Regions from separate parts of the Bacillus sp. AK128 genome, predicted to be linked through region 2. Evidence: predicted binding sites of a transcription regulator. Region 2 holds the regulator's gene; the other holds the start of a gene.
What was found. Region 2 encodes Rex, which represses fermentation and respiration genes when NADH is low (regulators of the CRP and FNR family bind a similar motif). Its sites were predicted from a motif close to TTGTGAAATATTTCACAA; they were not measured.
Positions count from the first base shown of each region.

Region 1: a site for Rex is predicted at 2,279-2,296, ahead of qoxA (cytochrome aa3 quinol oxidase subunit II). Genes of this name have one in related genera too.

Region 1 is NZ_CP096379.1:4,256,373-4,261,762, reverse strand. It holds gene M1D60_RS21395 (ammonium transporter) at 1-836, opposite strand, end outside; gene M1D60_RS21390 (excisionase family DNA-binding protein) at 1,354-1,584, shown strand; gene qoxA (cytochrome aa3 quinol oxidase subunit II) at 2,384-3,358, shown strand; gene qoxB (cytochrome aa3 quinol oxidase subunit I) at 3,348-5,324, shown strand; gene qoxC (cytochrome aa3 quinol oxidase subunit III) at 5,314-5,390, shown strand, end outside.
Region 2 is NZ_CP096379.1:4,437,732-4,443,121, reverse strand. It holds gene M1D60_RS22145 (ABC-F family ATP-binding cassette domain-containing protein) at 51-1,988, opposite strand; gene moaC (cyclic pyranopterin monophosphate synthase MoaC) at 2,152-2,634, shown strand; gene M1D60_RS22135 (redox-sensing transcriptional repressor Rex) at 2,653-3,291, shown strand; gene M1D60_RS22130 (twin-arginine translocase TatA/TatE family subunit) at 3,301-3,492, shown strand; gene tatC (twin-arginine translocase subunit TatC) at 3,510-4,259, shown strand; gene M1D60_RS22120 (YdiK family protein) at 4,285-4,482, opposite strand; gene M1D60_RS22115 (CPBP family intramembrane glutamic endopeptidase) at 4,501-5,226, opposite strand.

The sequences.
Region 1 (5,390 bases), 180 kb from region 2:
GCACAAGATGCTGTAATGGCTACTAGACCTGCTAACGCACCATTTAGAATCGTAGGAACATCTGACTTACCTAATACTAACCAAGAGATTAATAATGCAGCGACTGCTCCAGCACCAGCTGCAAGATTTGTGTTAAGGGCAACAAATCCGAAGAATGCACCATCAACTGAAACTGTACTACCTGCATTGAAACCAAACCATCCGATCCAAAGGATTAAAACCCCTAATGCAGTATATACTTGGTTATGACCAAAAATGTTATTAGCTGAGCCGTCTTTATTGTATTTCCCGATACGTGGCTTTAAAAGAATAGTTGCAGCTAATGCTGCCATGGCACCGGTTAAGTGAACAACCGTTGACCCAGCGAAGTCTTGCTTTCCGTGCTCGGCTAACCAACCGCCACCCCAAATCCAATGGGCAACTACTGGATAAACAAGTGCTGAGAAAAGGATTGTGAATAAAATATAGACAGATAATTTGGCACGCTCTGCGAAACCGCCTAGAGCAATCGTAATCGCAATTCCTGCAAAGGCTAATTGGAATAAGAAGAAGACTGCACCAGATAATGATGCTCCTTCTGCGTCATAACCTGAGTAGAAGAAATCAGACATTCCAACTAAGAAGTTTGCATTTCCGCCAAAGATAAATCCATATCCAACTGCCCAGAATACTAATGATGCCAATCCGTAAGTGAAAATCGTCTTACCGGCAATATGACCTGCATTCTTCATTCGAGTAGAACCTGCTTCTAATAGAATAAATCCACCTAACATAAAAATAACTAAGATTGCACTGAGCATGACCCAAACACTATTGAGTAAGAAAGTAGTATCCAAATCTTTTTCCCCCTTATGGTTTTATTGTTAGTTCATATTACGCTATATGTTAGAAAAACTAACATGATTACTTGATATCTATAATTTATGTCATCACACTTGAAAAGTCAATGAAAAATCTGAAAATTTTATATATTATGTTAGATTTTATTACATGAAAGGGTTTTCTTCGTTATTTTGGGTTGTTTTATTGAAGAATTCTTATATAAAGCTTTATTAAGAGATGCGAAGGTGTGATAGCAAACTAATTTTAAGGCTCTTTTCTAAATCTTTGTTGCTTTCGTGACATTAATTTTGGCTGTACAACCAGTATTATAAGTAAATTGAGTAGAGATTAGAAAAGAGTGACTCTCTTTCTGTAAAGCAAGATCTTAATACTAAGGTAAAAATCCGGCTTTTGGGATTTTTATAAAAACAACAATCTATACGAAAACAGCCTATTTTAATAATTAGTTTGCAAAAATCTCACCCTATCTTTCATAATTAAAGCTGACTATATTAGGAAAAGAGTGAAACCATGTATTTATCTGTAAAAGAAACAGCCGATTATTTATCACTTCAAGAAAATGAGATTTTAAATTTAATCCACCAAAAGCAAATAAGATGCATCCACGATGGTGAGCAATACTTAATAAATAAGGATCAATTCGATACACACTTAAAGCAAGTTGAGAAATACAAAAAGGTAGTGGAAGAGTTAATGAATGAACCCATTCCTGAAGATATTGATATAAAGGATGAGGATTAAGCTTGATGTTCGGGGTGTCTGTTACTTCATGGACTAAAATAGATCCGGAATCAGGCACTTTTTTTAAAAAATGGTTATATTAAAGCGAGTTTATAATAACTGTAATCTGAAAGGACAAGATGAACTATAACTTTTGGAGTTTTTGAGATAAATAAAACATTTCTTAGTTTGAAAAGGATTGATCTTAACGGTACTTGTTGGTGAAATCCATTTTATCAACGAAAAGAAGTTGTTTATCAACGAAATTATAGATATATCAACTAATTCTCAATGCTTAACTAACACTTTTTCTGTTTTATCAACGAAACTGTAAATTTTATCAACGATAATCCTTTTATTTCCATTCCAAACTCACCACACCCAGGAATCCCTCAGTCCATCAATCTTCACATATAAGTAAATCCTCTTATAATCCATTTTAAAAATAGCAAGTTCCATTCAATGCCAATCCCAACATTAAATGTGCTTATCCTATAATGTGTTATTTGTTTCCTTCTTATTTTTGTCACATTCTGTTCCTAATTCTGTCACAGCCTTTCTTTGGTGGCTGTGATACAATTCATTTACAAGGGAGCTGCATGTATGATGCGAGAAAAGAATTCGATTACAACGTCCCTTGAAATTAAAAGCAAAAGGGTTCGTTTGTGACAAGTTTGTGAAGTTCTGAGCAAACTTTGGTTCAAATGTGACACTTATGTGAAAAGGTGCACAAACTTAATACTAGCTTTACAATTATAAATTCCCTCTATTTTAAGGAGATGAGAGCGTGAAACGAAAAGGTTTTCTTTCGATTTTACTAATGGTTACAGTAGCGCTTTTGCTAAGTGGGTGTGAGACAAATTTAGTTGTTTTAGAGCCACAAGGTCCAGTTGCAAGAAGCATTGCTGAACTAATAAATTGGTCAATTATGTGGATGCTTCTTGTTGTGGTTGTTGTATTCGGTTTATTTGGTTACATCGTTTGGAAGTACAGAGAAAGACCAGAGAATATGGACTATGAGCCACCAGAAGAGCATGGTAGTACGGTGCTTGAAATTGTCTGGACAGCAATTCCTATTTTAATTGTAATTGCTCTTACGATTCCAACGGTTAAAACCCTATACGCACTTGAGGAAGTGCCTAAAGGATTTGAGAATCATGAGCCGCTTGTTATACATGTTACTTCAGCAGATTGGAAATGGATCTTTAGTTATCCTGAGCATGATATTGAGACTATTAACTATGTGAATATCCCTGAAGATCGACCAATTGATTTCCGACTAACTTCTGCAGGGACGATGCAGTCATTCTGGGTGCCAGCTCTTGGTGGACAAAAATACACCATGAATAAGATGGAAACTCAAATGTATCTAGTTGCTGATAATCCAGGGTCTTATTTTGGGAGAAACACGAACTTTAATGGTCGTGGTTATACAGGAATGGAATTTGAAGTACTTGCTCAAACACATCAAGAATTTGATGAGTGGGTGAATGAGGTTAAGGATACTGCACCTAAATTAACAGAAGACGAATATGAAGAACTTCTTAAACCAACACATTTAGGTAGATTAACCTTCTCTAATACTCATCTTGAGTGGGTAAACCATGCGGACGTCAACTCAAAATCTTATACGAACCCAGAGTTGTATGAATACCATGGCTACCAAGGTAGAACGTTTGAAGAGGAAGACAATTATAAGAATGACTCAGAGGCTGATGAGCATGATCATCACCACGATGAGCATGAAAATCATGACGAACACGAGGAACACGGAGGTGACCACAGTGGGCATTAGATGGGATGAAATGTTAATTACAGGTGATCCGTTAATACTTGGAGCACAAATATCTATTGCACTATCAATGATTGGAATTCTTTTTGGAGTCACCTATTTAAAGAAGTGGGGTTACCTTTGGAGAGAATGGTTAACCACTGTTGATCATAAGCGAATTGGGATTATGTATATCATAGCTGCGGTATTAATGTTTTTCCGTGGTGGTATAGATGGATTATTAATGAAGGCTCAAACTTCAAGACCTGAGATGGAGCTACTATCTTCTCAGCATTATAATGAAATTTTCACAACTCATGGTGTCATCATGATTCTATTCATGGCAATGCCATTCCTTATTGGTTTAATGAACGTGGTCATTCCACTTCAAATTGGGGCGAGAGATGTAGCGTTCCCTCAGTTAAATGCACTTAGCTTTTGGTTATTTATGAGTGGTGCGATGTTATTTAATATCTCTTTCGTTATTGGTGGATCTCCTGATGCTGGTTGGACGTCTTACTTTCCACTAGCAGGTAAGGAATTTAGTCCAAGTATTGCGAACAACTATTATGCAATTGCCCTTCAGATTGCCGGAATCGGTACCTTGATGACAGGGATTAACTTTATCGTCACGATATTAAAAATGCGCACTAAAGGTTTGACATTAATGAGAATGCCGATGTTTACGTGGACGACTTTAGTTACGTCTGTCATCATCGTTGCGGCTTTCCCAATCTTCACAGTTGCACTTGCTTTAATGACATTTGACCGACTATATGGAACACATTTCTTTACAGTATCTGCTGGAGGAAGTGACATGCTTTGGGCTAACCTCTTCTGGTTATGGGGACACCCTGAAGTATATATTGTAGCTTTACCTGCATTCGGTATTTTCTCAGAAGTTATTGCTACATTTGCTCGAAAGACATTATATGGTTATAAATCGATGGTGTATGCAATTGTAGGAATAGCATTCCTAAGTATGATTGTTTGGGTTCACCATTTCTATACAATGGGATCTGGACCTTTAGTCAATTCATTCTTCTCAATCACAACCATGTTAATTGCAGTACCAACCGGGGTAAAGATGTTCAACTGGTTATTTACAATGAGGAAAGGGCGAATTAAATTTAGTACTGCCATGCTATGGTCACTGGCGTTCGTACCATGCTTTACGATTGGTGGAGTTACAGGGGTAATGCTTGCGATGGGTGCTGCAGACTATCAGTACCATAACACGTTGTTCCTAGTTGCACACTTCCACTACGTATTAATTCCAGGTGTTGTGTTCGCCGTATTTGCAGGACTTTACTACTGGTGGCCAAAAATGTTCGGTCATATGCTGAACGAAAAGCTTGGAAAGTGGCATTTCTGGTTATTTGTAATCGGCTTTAAAGTAACGTTTATGCCGATGTTCTTCCTTGGATTAGACGGAGCTGTACGTCGGGCTCACACGTATTCTGAAGAATCAGGATTTGCTAGCTTATTCTTATTATCTGCTATTGGTTCTGTCGTTTTAGCGATCGGATTCGCAGTATTCTGTTACAACATCTACTGGAGTATTCGTTATGCAGATCGTAATATTTCTAGTGATCCTTGGGATGCTAGAACACTTGAATGGGCAACGGCTACACCAGTACAATATTATAACTTTGCAAAGCTACCAGAAGTAAAAGGTATTGATGCTTTCTGGTATATGAAAAAGAATAATGAAGGATTAACGATAAAAGAAAGTGAACTAGAAGAGATTCATATGCCAAGTAACTCAGGACTACCAATAATCATGGCAGGAATCTTTACTGTCGCTGGTTTCTTCCTAGTATTTGAAGCGCACATTGCAGCGCTAGTGTTTGGTATTGGAATCATTGCCTGCTTAATCGTCCGCTCATTTGATTATAACGATGGATATCATATTCATGTTGATGAGATTAGTGAACGTGAGCGTGCTTGGAGAAATGTAGAGGGTGAGGTGCATAATCATGTCAGCTAGTTTAAATACGTCACTGCCATTAGAGTATCAATCAGAGCAAAGTCGTATGAATATATTGGGATTCTG
Region 2 (5,390 bases):
GATAAACTTGTGAATATGTGAATAAAAAAACCAGTGAAAAAATTCACTGGTTAATTTGTTTGTTCTAATAATTGCTCCCATTCGAGCATTAGTTTTTCTAGCTTCTCGTTTGCCTGATCGTTTTCGTTATTGAGCTCTTGGACAATTTCATGATCCTGATAAACCTCAGGGTCACATAGCTTTTCGTCATTGGTTGAAATTAGTTCTTCTAGTTCGGCAATTTCCTTTTCAATTTCTTCAATACGGCGTTTACGTTGACGCTCCAACTTCTTAAGCTCTTTTTCCTCTTCAAAACTACGCTTCTCTACCTTATTAGCTTCCTGAACAGGTTGTTTAACGCTACTCTTTTCAAGCTCTTCTAGTTCAGCAAGCATTTGCTTCTTTTCTATAAAATAATCGTAGTCACCTAGAAACTCAGTAATCGTAGTTGGTTCTAACTCTAAAACCTTGGACGCTATTCTGTTAATAAAATAACGGTCATGTGAGACAAATAGAATCGTTCCAGGGTAATCAATTAAGGCGTTTTCAAGAATTTCCTTGCTGTCTAGATCTAAATGGTTAGTAGGTTCGTCGAGAATTAAGAAATTTGCCTTTTGCATCATGAGCTTTGATAAAGCTAGCCTTGCCTTTTCTCCACCACTTAAACTTGAAACCTCTTTTAGTACATCATCACCTGAAAATAGGAAATTACCTAGTACTGTTCGAATTTCCTTTTCAGGGATATGTGGATAGTCATCCCATAATTCATTTAACACGCGTTTATTTGATTTCAAGTTTGCTTGTTCTTGGTCATAGTAACCAATTGTCACATTTGACCCAAACTGGATGGTACCTTTTTTTGGTGTGAGTTTATTTATAATACCTTTTAGTAAACTAGATTTACCTATTCCATTGGGACCTATTAGTGCAACGCTATCCTCACGGTTAAGGGCAAAACTAATATTTTTTATAGTAGGATCGTGATCTTCATAAGCGATGGCAAGCTCGTCAACCCTTAACACCATATTTCCACTTTGTCGAGTAATATCAAAACGGAATGAAGCAGATTTTTCATCACCATTTGGGCGATCCATCAAGGTCATTCGTTCTAGCTGTTTTCTTCTACTTTGTGCTCGTTTGGTTGTCGAGGCTCTTGCGATATTACGATGGATAAAGTCTTTAAGCTTCGAGACCTCTTCTTGCTGTTTTTCGTATTGCTTCAGCTCACGTTCATAGTTTTCTGCTTTTTGAATGAGATATTGACTATAATTACCGTGATATTTAGACATAGAGGTTCGAGCAAGCTCATAGACCTGACTTACAACCTTATCTAAAAAGTAACGATCATGGGAGACAATTAAAATAGCACCTGGGTAAGAGTTTAAATATTGCTCAAGCCAGGAGAGAGTCTCCATATCTAAATGGTTAGTGGGCTCGTCCAAGATGAGAAGTGCTGGCCTCGATAGTAATAATTTACCAAGAGCTAGCCTTGTTTTTTGGCCACCACTTAAACTAGATACAGGTGTAGCAATATCGAAATTGGCAAAACCTAAACCATGGAGAATGGATCTCATATCAGATTCATATTGATAGCCACCCTGCTGTTTAAATTGCTCCTGTAATAAGTCATATTCCTTTAAGACCCGTTCGTACCGCGCTTGGTCTTGAAATAAAGCAGGATCTCCCATTTTTTCTTCCATAAGCCGGAGCTCTTTTTCCTGTTTCTTTAAATGGGAGAATACAGTTAGTAATTCTTCCCAAATGGAGAGTGTTGTTTCTAAGCCAGAGTGCTGTTCTAAATATCCAATCGTAACATCCTTTGGCTTAATGATTTCTCCACTATCCTGCGAATGGATGCCTGCTATGATCTTTAAAAGAGTAGATTTACCTGCACCATTTCGACCGACAAGAGCGATTCGATCTTTCGATTGTACTTCTAGCTTTATATTCGATAAGATAGGCTCTGAGCCATAAAATTTTGTAATTTGATTTAATTGCAATACAATCATTGTATTCACCTCAAGTTCCTACTAATAGTGTATATATTTTTGGGATAAGGGGCAATAGATGAACACTGATAGAAGTTATAAATTGTTCACAAAGGAATGCGACAACTAGTATAAAATAGTGTATAGTCATAGGTAGGAATACAAGTTTTGGAGGAGTTAACGAATGGCAGAATTCACCCACTTTAATGATCAAGGTCATGCAAAGATGGTCGATATCACTTCTAAGACGGATACAGTCCGCACTGCGGTTGCCAGAACTAGTGTTGAAGTTTCCAAGGAGATCTATCAAAGAATAGTTGATTCGGAAATTGAAAAGGGAGATGTGTTAGCGGTTGCACAGGTAGCTGGAATTATGGCTGCTAAAAAAACCCCCGATCTAATCCCAATGTGTCATCCCATTCCCATTAAAGGTGTTAATATATCATTTACATGGAATCAAAAGGGAGACGCTTACGAATTGCTTATAGAAGGTGAAGTCAAAACAAAGGGAAGTACTGGTGTGGAGATGGAGGCATTAACAGCTGTTTCTGCTTGTGCTCTAACTGTTTATGACATGTGTAAGGCAGTCGATAAAGGAATGATTATTGGCCCGACTTATTTAATGACCAAAACTGGAGGCAAAAGCGGGGATTATCAAAGATCGTAGAATATATGGGTGATACTATTGAGCGAAGAACAATCAAAAATACCACAAGCTACGGCTAAACGTTTACCGTTATATTATCGTTTTTTAAAGAATTTATATTTATCAGGAAAACAAAGGGTCTCATCGGCTGAACTAAGTGAAGCAGTGAAGGTGGATTCGGCAACGATTCGCCGAGATTTTTCTTATTTTGGGGCACTTGGAAAAAAGGGATACGGTTATAATATCCAGTATTTATTAACCTTCTTTCGAAAAACACTCGATCAAGATGAATTAACGAAGGTCATGTTAATCGGTGTAGGGAATTTAGGGACTGCCTTTTTGAATTATAACTTCCTTAAAAATAATAGTACCAAAATTGAAATGGCATTTGACGTGGAAGAGACGCTTGTTGGTAGTGAAATTGGTGGTGTACCCATTTTCCATTTAGATGAGCTGGAAGAACGGATTGGCCCAGACGTATCGGTTGCGATTTTAACCGTTCCGGCTTCGGTTGCTCAACCGATCACAGATCGCCTTGTTGCAAAAGGAATAAAAGGAATCTTAAATTTCACGCCTGCACGACTGAACGTTCCAGATACGGTGAGAATTCATCATATTGATTTGTCGATCGAATTACAATCTTTAATCTACTTTTTAAAAACATATCCACTTGACTAAAAGGAGGTGATGGGTGTGCCAAACGTTGGAATTGGAAGCCTATTATTAATCGTATTCGTAGCACTATTAATTTTTGGACCAAGAAAGCTGCCTGAACTAGGTAAGGCTGCAGGTAATACATTACGTGAATTCAAAAATGCAACAAAAGGTTTAGCAGATGATGATGATGATGACGACAAGAAAAAAGAAGGTAACAAGTAAGGTAAGGATGAGATATGATGAGTCATCAAAATGAAATGTCTGTCTATGATCATATCGGTGAATTAAGAAAACGACTGATTATCGTAGTCGTTTTCTTCATGTTTGCAATGGTAGGGAGCTTCTTTTTAGCCGAACCTCTTATTGTCTATTTACAGAATGCCGATGAAGCTAAAGAGCTAACAATGAATGCCTTTAGACTGACAGACCCTATTAAAGTATATATGGAATTTGCGTTTATTATCGCGTTTATTATGACCTTCCCGATTATTTTATTTCAGCTTTGGGCATTTATTAGTCCAGGTTTATATGAAAAGGAAAGAAGAGTCACTTTAAGCTATATTCCGATCTCCTTATTCTTATTTCTTGCCGGAATTTCTTTTTCCTACTTCATTTTATTTCCGTTTGTAGTGGACTTTATGACAAGGCTGTCTGAACGGTTGCATATTGAACAAGTGATTGGAATTAACGAATACTTTGAATTCCTCGTTCAATTAACTTTCCCGTTTGGATTATTGTTTCAGCTCCCAGTGGTGATTATGTTCTTAACACGTTTAGGGATTGTGACTCCAATCTTTTTGTCAAAGGTACGAAAATATGCTTATTTCATTTTATTAGTCATTGGGGCTTTCATTACCCCACCAGAACTACTATCACATATGATGGTGACGATCCCGTTATTTATTTTATATGAGATCAGCATTCTTATTTCAAGAAGTGCATATAGAAAGAGAATGATGGCAGAAGCCGAGATGAATAAGGGAGAATAAAAAATAAGACTCAGCAACCTGAGTCTTATTTTTTTATTTGTTTTATTTTCTTATTTAACGCAAACATTCTGATTCCTACACCGAAATCGAATGTTGCGACAACAATGAGGAGAATGGTAGGGAAGCTCCATATATCCTCTGTTTTACTTTGAATGGCCAAAACCGTAAAAATAATCCCCATTCCAAAGTATAGAATGCCCATTAAAAAGGGTGATGTTCGCATATTACTTAAAGCCTCCAATTACATAAAGTGAATCCAAATCATATGAATCATAGCTTGCATGGACTCAACCTGCTCTTGATATTCCTCAATCTTGTCCTTAAACACGACCTGAACTAGTACAACAAAGGTATTCATCGCAACATGTGCGATAATTGGTACAATGATTCGGTTGGTTCTTACATATAAAAATGCAAACGTAAAGCCCATTGCAGAATATATTAACAGGTGTTTGAAATCCATATGTACCATTGCGAAGATAACTGAGCTTAAAAGTGCAGCTATAAAAAAGTTATATCTTTTATATAATGTGCCAAATAATATTTTTCTAAAGATAATCTCCTCTAAGATTGGACCAATTATAGAAGTTACTACAATAAATAGTGGGGTAGTTAAAGCAATCTCAACAAGAAATTCAGTGTTTTCCGAGCCCAACTCAATACCAAAGACTCTATTTTCAATCGTGCCTGCTATTCCTTGAGCAAATAATGCCATAAATACTCCGGCAAAGGACCAGAATACTGCAATAGGTATCGAACTCCGATCTTCTCGGGTAGTAATCCTCATATCCTCACGTAGGAGGAATAGTATGATAACTAGAGCGGTAAAAAAACTAAAGATTAGCCAGTAGGCAACAGCTACTTCTCTTTGGGCGATTCCGAGCTGTACTAGTAATGGAACTCCTAATAAACTAGAAAACTGCATGATAATATACGTTAGAACTACATAAAAATGCCGTTTCTCCAATGTTAATTCTCCTTTTAGCTTACATTTCCCAACCGTATTGTATCATATAATTACATTTACTAAATAACGATACCACTTGGTGGGATGAATGGGTGATTGGAAGGCTCATAAAAGAAACTAAAGAAAATGAAGTAATTATTTATTTAAGCGCTGCTCTAAGTATT